Regions from separate parts of the Streptomyces gobitricini genome, predicted to be linked through region 2. Evidence: riboswitches for the same ligand, from Rfam matches in the RefSeq annotation. Region 2 holds a riboswitch; each other region holds the start of a gene.
What was found. A riboswitch is a leader RNA that binds a small molecule or an ion and turns the genes downstream of it on or off. The one in region 2 is predicted to bind cobalamin.
Positions count from the first base shown of each region.

Region 1: another riboswitch for cobalamin. It lies ahead of ABD347_RS27150 (ribonucleoside-diphosphate reductase subunit alpha); the one in region 2 lies ahead of ABD347_RS01190 (SCO2321 family membrane protein).
Region 3: another riboswitch for cobalamin. It lies ahead of ABD347_RS17265 (ABC transporter substrate-binding protein); the one in region 2 lies ahead of ABD347_RS01190 (SCO2321 family membrane protein).

Region 1 is NZ_BAAASR010000039.1:3,714-8,061, reverse strand. It holds gene ABD347_RS27150 (ribonucleoside-diphosphate reductase subunit alpha) at 1-2,119, opposite strand, end outside; cobalamin riboswitch at 2,258-2,380, opposite strand; gene ABD347_RS27145 (GNAT family N-acetyltransferase) at 2,434-2,937, opposite strand; gene ABD347_RS27140 (YbdD/YjiX family protein) at 3,020-3,244, opposite strand; gene ABD347_RS27135 (carbon starvation CstA family protein) at 3,241-4,348, opposite strand, start outside.
Region 2 is NZ_BAAASR010000002.1:56,892-61,239, forward strand. It holds gene ABD347_RS01180 (TetR family transcriptional regulator) at 234-932, shown strand; gene ABD347_RS01185 (hypothetical protein) at 953-1,513, opposite strand; cobalamin riboswitch at 1,932-2,052, shown strand; gene ABD347_RS01190 (SCO2321 family membrane protein) at 2,169-3,449, shown strand; gene ABD347_RS01195 (SCO2322 family protein) at 3,446-4,129, shown strand; gene ABD347_RS01200 (energy-coupling factor transporter transmembrane protein EcfT) at 4,126-4,348, shown strand, end outside.
Region 3 is NZ_BAAASR010000018.1:420,307-424,654, forward strand. It holds gene ABD347_RS17255 (class I SAM-dependent methyltransferase) at 1-271, shown strand, start outside; gene ABD347_RS17260 (YnfA family protein) at 562-897, shown strand; cobalamin riboswitch at 1,562-1,765, shown strand; gene ABD347_RS17265 (ABC transporter substrate-binding protein) at 1,805-2,833, shown strand; gene ABD347_RS17270 (FecCD family ABC transporter permease) at 2,884-3,843, shown strand; gene ABD347_RS17275 (ABC transporter ATP-binding protein) at 3,840-4,348, shown strand, end outside.

The DNA of each region.
Region 1 (4,348 bases), on a different contig from region 2:
GGAACGGCGTTCGGGCGGCCGCCATGTCGATCAGGCCGCGCTGCGGGATCTCCCACGCCGTCCGGTACAGCTCGCGCACCTCGGCCGGGATCCAGGTGAAGCCCTGCACCGAGCCGCTGGACTCGCGCAGCGCCTCACGGGTCTGCGCGTCCCACACACCGAGCCGCTTCAGCTCGTCCACCAGGTACGAATTGACCTGGAGGAACTCACCCGACAGCGTCTCACGCTTGAACAGGTTGGACACCTGAGGCTCGACGCACTCGTACACGCCCGCGATCGAGGCGATCGTCGCGGTCGGCGCGATGGCCAGCAGCAGCGAGTTGCGCATGCCGACCTCGGCGATACGGGCGCGCAGCGCCTCCCACCGCTCGGGCCAGTTCAGCTCCACGTCGTAGTGGTCGGGGTGCAGCACACCGCGTGCGGTCCGGGTCTTCTCCCAGGCCGGCAGCGGCCCGTTGCGCTCGGCCAGGCCGGCGGACGCCTCGTACGCGGCGAGCATGATCCGCTCGGCGATACGCGTCGACAGGGCACGCGCCTCGGCGGAGTCGAACGGCAGCTTCAGCTTGAAGAAGACGTCCTGGAGACCCATCGCGCCCAGACCCACGGGACGCCACCTGGCGTTGGAGCGCCCGGCCTGCTCGGTCGGGTAGAAGTTGATGTCGACGACCCGGTCGAGGAAGGTGACGGCCGTGCGGACGGTCTCGTCCAGCCGCTCCCAGTCCATCGAGTCACCGGACACGAAGGCGCCCAGGTTCACCGAACCCAGGTTGCAGACGGCGGTCTCACCGTCGTCCGTGACCTCCAGGATCTCGGTGCACAGGTTGGACGAGTGGACCGTGTGGCCCGGCTCGGCGGTCTGGTTGGCCGTACGGTTCGAGGCGTCCTTGAACGTCATCCAGCCGTTGCCGGTCTGGGCCAGCGTCCGCATCATCCGGCCGTACAGCTCGCGCGCCGGCATCGTCTTGCGGGCCAGCCCCCCGGCCTCGGCGGCGCGGTACGCGGCGTCGAACTCCTCGCCCCACAGGTCGACCAGCTCCGGCACGTCGGCCGGCGAGAACAGCGACCACTCGGCGTCGGCGTTGACGCGGCGCATGAACTCGTCCGGGATCCAGTGCGCCAGGTTGAGGTTGTGCGTACGGCGGGCGTCCTCGCCCGTGTTGTCGCGCAGCTCCAGGAACTCCTCGATGTCCGCGTGCCACGTCTCCAGGTACACCGCCGCCGCGCCCTTGCGCCGCCCGCCCTGGTTCACGGCCGCCACGGAGGCGTCCAGCGTCTTGAGGAACGGCACGATGCCGTTGGAGTGCCCGTTGGTGCCGCGGATCAGCGAACCGCGCGCCCGGATGCGGGAGTACGACAGGCCGATGCCGCCCGCGTGCTTGGAGAGCCGCGCGACCTGGTGGTAGCGGTCGTAGATGGAGTCCAGCTCGTCCAGGGGCGAGTCCAGCAGGTAGCACGACGACATCTGCGGGTGGCGCGTGCCGGAGTTGAACAGAGTGGGGGAGGAGGGGAGGTACTCCAGCCGGCTCATCAGCCGGTACAGCGCCTCGACCTCGCCCAGCGCGCGCGCCGAGTCGTCCTCGGCCAGCCCGGCCGCCACCCGCAGCATGAAGTGCTGCGGCGTCTCGATCACCTTGCGGGTGATGGGGTGCCGGAGCAGGTAGCGGGAGTAGAGCGTCCGCAGCCCGAAGTAGCCGAACCGGTCGTCGCCGGCCGGGTCGACAGCCGCGTCCATCCGGTCCGCGTGCAGCGTCACGAACGCGGCCGTACGGTCCGCGATCAGACCCTCCCGGTGACCCACGGCCACCGACGCCGAGAACGACACCGCGCCCTGCCCGGCCGCCTCCTCCGCGATGGTCCGGGTCAGCAGCCGCGCCGCGAGCCGGGAGTACGCCGGGTCCTCGGAGATGAGCCCGGCGGCCGCCTCGGTGGCGAGCTCGCGCAACTCGGCCTCGTCCGAACCGGCGTGCCGGCCCCGCAGGGCGGCGGCGGCGACCCGGCCGGGGTCGGTGTCGGACAGATCGGCGGTCAGATCGGTCAGGGTCCGCAGCAGTACGGTCCCGGGTCCGTCGTCTCCGTGGCTCTCGATCGCTGAAACCGGACCGGCTGGCGCGATGGTCACGTGGGGGCTCTCCCTCGCTCGGCTCGGGGCCACCGGCGGAGCGGGCAGGGGAGCGGGCACGCCCGGGCACAGGGCGTGGAGCACCGCGTCCACCGGCCCATTCCGCGAGGCCCGGACGTCTGGGCACCCGGTCCGGAGGGTCCGGGTGCGCTGTCGGCAGGTCTTCGGACTCGTACGTACACAAAGGCACACCAACACACCGTTGCGGGACAGTTCCGGATTTCCACCGGATTCCCCTGCGGCGACAGCGAGCACGAGCATACATGTGGGGGGCGGCTGTTGAGTCACCCCCCACATGTTGTGTCTTCCGTGGCTCAGAACTCCAGCGCGTAGGTGGAGAGCGTCACGCCCGGAGTGGGCTGCCAGTCCCGTTCGGGGGTCCGGACGAACCCCAGCCGGTCATGGATCCGGTGCGCCGCCCGCATGGACGCCCGCGTGGACAGCACCAGCCGCGCGCACCCCTCCACCTCCCGGGCCCGCTCCACACACGCCCGTACGAGCGCCTCGCCCGCGCCCCGCCGACGCGCCTCCCGTGCCACCGCCAGCATCCCGAGCTCCGCCTCCCCGGCCCGCGCGAGGCCGGCCCACGGGCCGCCGCCCTCCGCGACGAACGTCACCCCGCCGAGCACCCGTCCGTCCTCCCCGACCGCGACCAGCACCTCCGCCTCCGCGGCCCGCCGGGGCACGTCCCGCAGCTCGATGAGGTACTCGTCGCTCTCCCCGAAGGCCAGCAACCCGTCGCCGAGATAGGCCTGGGCCGTGACCTCGGCGAGCGCCCGGTGTTCCTCCGGCCGTACCGGCCTGATGGTGATGTCCATGGTCCGAGTGTGGAGGGGTACGGCGACGGGCCGCCGCATTTCCGTCCCCGGAAACACGGCGGCCCGTCGTGCGGTCACCCGCTCAGCAGCAGCGGAACCCGTCGCGGGGGTCCACCTCCCGCGCGTCGGTGCGCCTGCGCTCGAACTCGCGGCGGGTCATGACCTCGGCGCCGGGATCGCGGGAGCGGGTGTGGGCGACGTACTTGTCGTACGTGGCCTCGCCGGACACCTCGCGGACGTACCAGCGGACCCAGGCCGCCGCGCGCCGCAGCCGGCCGCCCGGCCCCCCGGCCGCCGCGGGGCTCACCTGGAGCCGGCCCCGGCCGGTACGCCGTCACCGCTGCCGCCGTCCTTGGGGACGCCGCCCTCGGGGCCGAGCCCGGCCGCGGCCAGCTCGGCCTTCTCCGCCGCGGTGGGGAACAGTCCGGCCGGAGCGATGATCCGGGACTCGGTGTACGGGGCCTCCGAGAGCTTGATGCCGGCGGGCCGGGTGACGGCCCGGTAGCAGACCCGTCCCGCGTCGGCGATCACCACGATGATGAGGAGGGCGAAGAGGGCGGAGAGGATCCCGTCGATCGTGGAGTTGGTGACGACGGTGTGCATCTCGTCCATCGACTTGGCGGGGGGCAGCACCTGCCCGGAGTCGATGCCCGCCTGGTACTTCTCGCGCTGGGCGAAGAAGCCCACCCGGGGATCGCCCGAGAAGATCTTCTGCCAGCTGGCGGTGAGGGTGACGGCCACGTCCCAGGCGAGCGGCACCCCGGTGACCCACGCCCACTTCAGGCGGCCGGACTTGACCAGCAGGGTCGTACAGACGGCCAGCGCCACGGCGGCCAGCAACTGGTTGGCGATGCCGAACAGCGGGAACAGCTGGTTGATGCCGCCCAGCGGGTCGTGCACACCGACCCAGAGGAAGTAGCCCCAGCCGCCGACGACGACCGCGCTGGCGAACCAGACGCCGGGCTTCCAGCTGACCTGCTTGAACGGCTTGTAGACGTTGCCGAGCATGTCCTGGAGCATGAAGCGGCCCACGCGGGTGCCGGCGTCCACCGTGGTCAGGATGAACAGCGCCTCGAACATGATGGCGAAGTGGTACCAGAACGCCTTCATGGCGGTACCGCCGACGACGGCGGAGAAGATCTCCGCCATGCCGAGGGCGAAGGTCGGCGCGCCACCGGTCCGGGACAGCAGCGACGCCTCCTCGACGTCCGCCGCGGCCTTCGCCAGCTGGTCGGGGGAGATGGTGAAGCCGAAGTTGGACACCGCCTCGGAGGCCGACTGCACCGTCGTCCCCACCACGCCGCTCGGCGAGTTGATGGCGAAGAAGAGCCCCGGGTCGATGATGGACGCCGTGATCATCGCCATGACGGCGACGAAGGACTCGGTGAGCATGGCCCCGTACCCGATCATC
Region 2 (4,348 bases):
GCGTTTCGCCGGAGCGTAACCGGTCGCGCTAATCTAGAACAAGTTTCAGACTTGGTGGTTCAAGGAGCTTCGAATCTACCGGCAGGTAGCGCCGCTGTGAGGGCCGCTCCGGGTGATTCACGACACGGCGGGCGCCCGGCGGTACCGGCCCGTCCGCACGCCGACCGGGCGGCCCGCACACCAGCACGCCCGCACACCGGCACGCCATGGAACGGAACAACGGAACGGGACCCATGACAGCGGAAGTCAGACCGGCGTCGCCACCGCTCACCGAGCGCCAGGAGGCGCGCCGCCGCCGAATCCTCCACGCCAGCGCGCAGCTGGCCGGCCGGGGCGGCTTCGACGCGGTCCAGATGCGCGAGGTCGCCGAGGCGGCGGGGGTCGCCCTGGGCACGCTGTACCGGTACTTCCCGTCCAAGATCCATCTGCTGGTCGCCACCATGCAGGACCAGCTGGACCACCTGCACACGACGCTGCGCAAGCGGCCCCCGGCCGGTGAGGCCGCCTCGGAGCGGGTCGCCGAGACCCTGATGCGCGCCTTCCGCGCCCTCCAGCGCGAGCCGCACCTCGCGGACGCGATGGTGCGGGCACTGACGTTCGCGGACCGCGGCGTGAGCCCGGAGGTGGACACCGTCTCGCGGCAGACGACGGCGATCATCCTGGAGGCGACGGGGCTGGAGCGCCCGACGCCGCAGCAGCTCTCCGCCGTGCGGGTGATCGAGCACACCTGGCACTCGGCACTGATCACCTGGCTGTCCGGACGGGCGTCGATCGCCCAGGTGCGGACCGACATCGAGACGGTGTGCCGCCTGATCGACCTGACGTCCCCGGACACGCCCGGCGCCGCTGCCGGGGCCGGAAGCGAGGCCGGGCACGGAGACGGGGCGGGGTACGGAGACGCGGCCGGGGCCGGGGCGTCCGGCTCGGTCTGACCGGTCGGCGCGGCGGACGGTTACCGCGCGTTCTTGTTCTTCTCCAGGTCTTCCTTGAAGAGCTTCTCGCATTCCGGTCCGTTGTCGGTGGCGACGAACGAGACCGTCAGAAAGCCGCCCTGACCGTGGTGGCTCGCCTTCACCGTCCAGCCGCCCTTGTCCAGCGACGTGATGACCGAGCCCTTGTGGTCGAACTTCTGCGACTCCTTCCAGCCGCTCCTGGCGAGCGCCGCGACCGTGTCGTCGTAGGACTTCTCGGAGTCGGTGACCTTCTCGTCGTCGACCTGCCAGGAGACCATGCAGGGCTTGAGGGCCGGGGGCACGTCCTCGTCGGAGGGCTCCTCGGTGAAGCCCGCAGCCGTGGCCGCGGCCGAGATCTCCTCGGTCACCGCGGCGGCGTCCGGGCCGCCACCGGCCTCGGCCTCCGCACCCGCCCCCACCGGGGCCGTGGCGCCGGACGGGGGCGCGGGGGTCCCCGTCTCCTTGTCGGAACCGCCGCCGCAGCCCGCGACCAGCAGCACCACACCGGCGGCCGCGGCCGCCCTCCCCCAACCTCCCGACTTCGCTCGAGCAGGGGACACCGCAATCGCCTTGCGCACGAATACCCCAATCCGCTGTGCACGCGGGCCCCATGCCCCCGTGATCAGGATCGAGCTTCGCAGAGGAAGGGCCGGCCCGCGCGACGACGGGCTCCGCGTGCCGTCCCTTCGCCGCTCATTCGGCGCTTCGCCGGGCGGGGCGGCCGCCTCCCCGGGGCCCCTCCACCGCCGCCAGGGCCCCTCGTCGGCGTCCGTCCCGGCCCCTCGCCCCGCTCCGCGCATCGCCCGCTCCGGTCGGTCCGCGCCGCCCGGCGGGTCCGCCGCACCCCCCGCGCGGCCCGCCCTGCCCGACCGGGAGATCGCGTCCGGCGAGCCGCTCACCGGGGCGCGCCGGGGCCATACCCGGGCAGCGGCCCCGTGACGTACGTCGCGTGTGAGCCGTCCTGACCCGCCGGTAGAGTGAGCGCGTCGTCATCATGCCCGTACGGGGGGAAGCCGGTGCGAATCCGGCGCTGACCACGCAGCCGTGAGACCGCCGTCCGGCGGTGAGCCGGAATGCCCCGCACGAGCACGTGTTCGGCTCGCGTCATCGGGACCCAGCGCCCGGTGGCCGGCACCGTCGAGGAATACGGGGCCGGAGCCTGGTGCCTTTTCGCGTGCCGGTGCCCGGCCCCCGCAGGAGAGGCCGCCCCAAGCCATGACCACCGTTCGCGTACGCCACGGCGCCGCCGCGCTCGCCGCGGCCGCCGTCCTGCTGTCCGGCGGTTCCCCGGCCGCCCACGCGGCGCCGTCACCGGCCCCCTCCCCCGTCGTCCCGGCCGGTCTGTACGGCACCAAGGACCCGGCCTACGACGGTGTGTGGCGGCAGTCGCTCGCCTTCATGGCCCAGCAGGTGGCGGGCGTCGAACCGAACCGCAAGGCGGTGGACTGGCTGCTGGACCAGCAGTGCGACAGCGGCGGCTTCGCCTCCTACCGCCCCGATCCGGCCAGGACCTGCGACCCGAAGACACCGCTGGACACCAACGCCACCGCCGTCGCCGTCCAGGCCCTGTCCGGCGTCGACAAGCCGGAGGCCGCCGAGCCCGGCACCGACCCGGTCAGCAAGGCCATGGGCGCGGGCGCCGCCTGGCTGAAGGGCGTGCAGAACGAGGACGGCGGCTGGGGCTACAACCCCGGCGCGCCCAGCGACGCCAACTCCACGTCGATCGTCGTCAGCGCCCTCGCCGCGACCGGCCACCGGCCCGGCGACATCCGGTCCAGCGGCGGCAAGACGCCCTACGACACGCTGCTCGGCCTCGCGATCCCCTGCGACGCCAAGGCGGGCGCGGGCGCCTTCGCCTACCAGCCCGACGCGAAGACCGGCGCGCTCGTCGCGAACGACGACGCCACCGCCGCCGCCGTGCTCGCCGGGCTCGGCAAGGACCTCCAGACGCGGGGGGCGAGGCCGGAGCAGAAGCCGACCTGCGCGGCAGGGGACAAACCGAGTGTGGAGCGTGCCGCCCGCAACGGCGCCGCCCATCTGGTCGGCACCCTGGCGGGCACCGGCCACCTCGATCTGCCGCCGATGCCGGGCGCCGCCACCACCGCGCCCCGGCCGGACTTCGGCAACACGGCCGACGCCGTCATCGCCCTCGGCGCGGCCGGGCACATCGACACGGCGACCCGCGCCCTGGAGTGGCTGAAGCGGAACTCCGCGGCCTGGGCCGAGGAGAGCGGCCCCGCCGCCTACGCCCAGCTCGTCCTCGCCGCCCACGCGGTGGGCGCGGACGCCCGCGACTTCGGCGGCGTCGACCTCGTACAGCGGCTCAACGCGACCGGACCGGCGCCGAAGTCGCTGCCCCTGGAGGAGAGGCCGGAGGACAGGACCGAGGAGGAGGACCCGGGCTTCGACGTCTGGCCGGCCGTCGCCATCCTCCTGGTGGCCGGCGCGGGCATCGGCTTCCTGCTCAGCGGCCGCAAGCGGAACCGGCAGCCGTGACGCGCGCACGGTTCCCGGTCCTGCTCCTCACGGTCTGCGCCGTGCTGCTCGGCCTCCCCGGGACGGCCGGGGCGGCCGGCTACCGCTACTGGTCGTTCTGGGAGAGCGGGGGCGGCGGGTGGACGTACGCCACGCTGGGGCCGGCCACCGCCCGGCCCGCCGACGGTGACGTCAACGGTTACCGGTTCGCCGTGAGCGCCGATTCGCAGGACGCCCAACAGCCTCGCCGGGCACCCGATTTCGCCGCGATCTGCGGGGCGACACCCGCGGAGGACGGCACCAAGCGGGTCGCCGTCGTCATCGACTTCGGTACGGTCGCGGACGCGGCCGAGGGCACCGGCCCGCCGCCCGCGCCGCGGACGGCGTGCGCGCGGGTACGGACCGACGCGACCGGCGCGGAGGCCCTCGCGGCGGTGGCGAAGCCGCTGCGGTACGACAGCCAGGCGCTGCTGTGCGCGATCGCCGGCTACCCGAGGACGGGCTGCGGGGAGCGGGTGTCGTCGGCTCCCGGCGGACCGGGCCCGGCCACGTCCCCGGCACCGTCCCCGGCACCTTCGTCCGGGTCCCGCCCCGTCACGGACCCCGAACCGGGGCCGTCCGTCGGGGTGGTCGCCGGAGTGGCCGCCGTCACGGTCCTGGGCGCCGCCGCCGTGTGGCAGGCCCGCCGCCGTCGCCGATGAACCCGCTGAACCCGCGCGCTCCCGAGGCGAACCGCTCCAACGCCGTGCACGCGGGCGCCTGGTGGCTGTGGGCCCTGGGCCTGGCCGCCGCCGCGTCCCGTACGACCAACCCCCTGCTGCTGTGCCTGCTGGTCGGTGTCGCCGGGTACGTGGTGGCGGCCCGCCGCACCGACGCGCCGTGGGCCCGCTCGTACGGGGCGTTCGTGAAGCTGGGCCTGG
Region 3 (4,348 bases), on a different contig from region 2:
CTGGGGCACCAAGCTGGCCTCCGCCGGGTTCACCGTCGAGGACGAGCGCGCGATCACTGTGAACGTCGACGGCTCCCGTGGCACGGCGGTCGGCCGGTACGCGCTCAGCAGCCTGAAGCACCTGCGCGACAGCGCCGCCCCCGCTCTTTCCGCCGAGGACCTCGTCGCGCTCGACCAGTTGCTCGACACCGACAGCCCCCTCGGCGTCCTGCGCCGCGGCGACCTCGCCGTCCGTACCGAACGCACCGTATGGGCCGCGCGACGCGCGTGACGCCGCGGCGACGCGCCTGACCAGAGCCCCGCCGGCGGCACCCGGGCGGCCGTACGCCCACACCGCCCGACGGGCCCACCGGCCGACCGTCTCGCCGGCGCCGGGCCAAAGCGTGCCGCGCGCCGCTTCCGGACGACAGGACACTCGGGCCGGCGCGCCCGACCGGCGCCCGGGCTCAGGTGCGCCACCGGGGGTGTGCCCGCCGCTCGCACAGGGCGGGAGCGTGCCCGCCCGGCGCCGGTCGACCCGCTGGAGCTCGTGTCCCCGGTCCGTCGGTAGGGTCGCCAGGTATGACTGTCGCCCGCTCCGTCGCTCTCTTCGTCGTCGCCGCCCTGTTCGAGATCGGCGGCGCCTGGCTGGTGTGGCAGGGCATCCGCGAGCACAAAGGGTGGATCTGGATCGGCGCCGGGGCCATCGCCCTGGGCCTGTACGGGGTGGTGGCGACCTGGCAGCACGACGACGACTTCGGCCGGGTCCTCGCCGCGTACGGTGGAGTCTTCGTCGCGGGGTCGATCGCCTGGGGCATGGTCGCCGACGGCTACCGGCCCGACCGCTTCGACGTCGTCGGCGCCCTGGTGTGCCTGGCCGGGATGGCCGTGATCATGTACGCCCCCCGCGGCCACTAGGTCAGCGGCGCGTACGGGCGGCCCGCCACCGCCAGCACCGGGGCTCAGGCTCTCCCCCACGGCGGGCACGGGGACGTCGGCGCGCGTGGTCAACTCCTTGGCGCGTTCAGCGACGACACGGCGGGCCGGTTGAGGCAGGCTCGAATGCGGCGGGGGCGCTCGGGACACATGGCGCTCCGCCGCCGCGACGAACACTGCCTACAGACGGCGCAGGTCACACGCGGAGACCTGGTGGGCGGGGGTGGCGGGTTCCGGGGCGTGAGCCGGACCCAAGCTGGGCTTTCGAAGCGCTGCCGACCGGACAGGGACCGACCCGGATCCGGGTGAGCCCTCCACCCCGGCGGCGGCCGCTCCACGTGCGGCCGGGCCGGGTATCCGGGCACGGTCGCGGCGCTCGGGGGCCTGACGCTCGCGGCAATCGTCTTCGCCCGCGTGGTCAGCCGCTCCTCGGCGAGCGCGAAGGACCGAACGCCTCGCTGCCCCGCGCTCCTCGTCCCGCCACCGCGGACGCCCACGGGCCTCGTACGTCCCGTGGAGTCCGCGGCTTCTTGGCGCCGACCCCGGTGGCGCCACCTCCGTCGTCCGCGTACGGGGCTGTCCAGTGCCCGAGCGCCGGTTGCTCCGAAGTGGGACACACCGTCGAGTTCGCCGGGATCCGCGGGTGTGGTAATTTGCGCCAGCCAGTTGAACTCCTTACATGCCTTGCGTGTGTACGTGAGTCAGGGAATCCGGTGCGAACCCGGAACTGACGCGCAGCGGTGAGGGCGACGGGCGGGGCACGAAGCCACTGGGCCGGACCACCGGCTCGGGAAGGCGCCTCGTCCGGATGACCCCGAGTCCGAAGACCTGCTGGCAGCACCGTACGCACGGGCTCCGCGCATGGGCCCCCGACGCTAGGAACAACGCCGTGCCCATCACGCGCCGGACCGCTTCTTTCGCCGTGCTCCTGAGCGGGGCCCTCCTGCTGACCGGGTGCGGCGCCTCCGCCCGGCCGGCGACCGCGCCGCAGGCCGCGGCGCGCGCGCTGGACAACTGCGGGGAGAAGGTGGAGATCCGGGGCGACGGGCCCCGGCGCGCGGTCTCGCTGAACCAGGGCACCACCGAGATCATGCTGTCGCTGGGCCTCGCGGACCGGATGGCCGGGACCGCGACCTGGACCGACCCCGTCATGAAGGGCCTCGAGAAGGCCAATGCCGGCGTGGAGCGCCTCGCCGAGAACAACCCGTCCTTCGAGAAGGTCCTCGACACCGAACCCGACTTCGTCGCCGCGTCGTTCGCCTCCACCCTCGGGAAGGGCGGCGTGGCGACGCGCGAGCAGTTCGCGAAGCTCGGCGTACCGACGTACCTCTCGCCGTCCGACTGTCTGGGCAAGGACAACAGCGGCGACGGGGACGGCGTCCGCACCGAGCCGCTGACGATGGACACCGTGTACGCGGAGGTGCGCGACCTCGCCCGCGTCTTCGGGGAGGACAAGCGCGGCGAGGATCTGGTCGCGCGGCTCACGTCCCGCGTCACCAGGGCCACCGCCGGCCTCGACGCCTCGGACGTCACCCTGCTGTACTGGTTCTCCGACGCCAAGTCCCCGTACATGGCGGGCTGCTGCGGAGCCCCCGGCATCATCACCAAGGAGCTGGGCGCCAAGAACGTCTTCGACGACACCACCGAGGAGTGGCCCCAGATCAACTGGGAGACGGTCGCCGACCGCGACCCCGACGTGCTGGTGATCGGTGACCTCACCCGCAAGGCGCAGAGCGGGGAGAGCGCCGCGAAGAAGATCGAGTTCCTGGAGTCGAACCCGGTCACCCGGAACATGGACGCCGTCCGTCACAAGCGGTACGTCCTGGTCAGCGGCCAGGCCATGAACCCGACGATCCGTACCGTGGAGGGCGTCGAACAGGTCGCGGCCGCGCTGCGCGGCTTCGGCCTGGCGAAGTGACCGCGGCGCTGCTGCGCGCGGCCGGCGGGCTCGCCGCGCTCGCCCTGTCCATGGCCCTGGCCATCACCATCGGGCCGGCGGACATCGACGTCCGCGACGTCTGGTCCGTCGTCGCCGCGCACCTCGGGGGTGATGTCTCGGAGCTCACCCCCATCCGCGACGGCATCGTGTGGAACCTCCGCCTTCCGCGCACCCTGCTGGCCGCCGTGTGCGGAGCGGGGCTGGCGCTGTGCGGAGCGGTGATGCAGTCGCTGCTGCGCAACCCGCTGGCGGATCCCTTCGTCCTCGGCGTCTCGTCCGGCGCCTCCACCGGAGCCGTCGTCGTGGTCGTCCTGGGCGTGGGCGGCGGTCTGCTGCCGGTCTCCGGCGGTGCCTTCGTGGGTGCCCTGTGCTCGTTCGCGGCGATGATGCTGCTGAGCCACACCCTCGGCGGCACCACCGACCGCGTCGTCCTGTCCGGCGTCGCCGCGATGCAGCTGTTCTCCGCGCTGACCTCCTTCATCGTGGTCACGTCGGCCGACGCCGAGACCACCCGGGGCGTGCTGTTCTGGCTGCTGGGCTCGCTGGGCGGGGCCGACTGGACGGACGTGTGGCTGTGCCTCGCCGCGCTGGTGATCGCGCTGGCCGTCTGCCTCGGCCACGCCAGGACCCTGGACGCGTTCGCCTTCGGTCAGGACGCGGCGGCCACCCTGGGCGTGAACGTCGCCCGTGCCCGGCTGGTCCTGCTGTGCGTCACCGCGCTGCTCACGGCCGCGCTGGTCAGTTCGTCCGGTGCCATCGGCTTCGTCGGCCTGGTGCTGCCGCACGCCGCGCGCGCCCTCGTCGGCCCCGGGCACGGCCGGTTGCTCCCGGCCGCGGCGCTCGGTGGGGCCGTGTTCCTGGTGTGGATCGACACGGTCGCCCGGATCGTCATCGAACCGCAGGAGGTGCCGGTCGGCGTGATGACCTCGCTGATCGGCGTGCCCGCCTTCGTACTCGTGCTGTACCGCACCCGGAGGACCCCTCGATGACCCTCGCCGCCGACCGTGTCGTCCGCACCGCCGACGGGCGGCTGATCCTCGACGGCGTCAGCGTCGCACCGCCCGCCGGTGCCGTGACGGGTCTGCTCGGCCCCAACGGCTCCGGCAAGTCCACCCTGCTGCGCGTCCTGTGCGGGGTGCTCGCCCCCGCCTCCGGGCTGGTCACGCTGGACGGTCACCCCTTGGACCGCCTGCGCCGCGGGGACGTCGCCCGGCGGGTGGCCGTCGTGGAGCAGCAGGCGGACACCCTCGTCGAGCTGACCGCCGCCGATGTCGTACGCCTCGGGCGCATCCCGCACCGGCGCCCCTGGTCGCCGCCGTCGCGGGCCGACGAACGGGCCGTCCTCGATGCCCTGGACCGCACGGATCTCACCGACCGGGCGGACCGCCCCTGGCACACGCTCTCCGGGGGCGAGCGCCAGCGCGTCCAGATCGCACGCGCCCTCGCGCAGGAACCGCGGGAGCTGCTGCTCGACGAGCCGACGAACCACCTCGA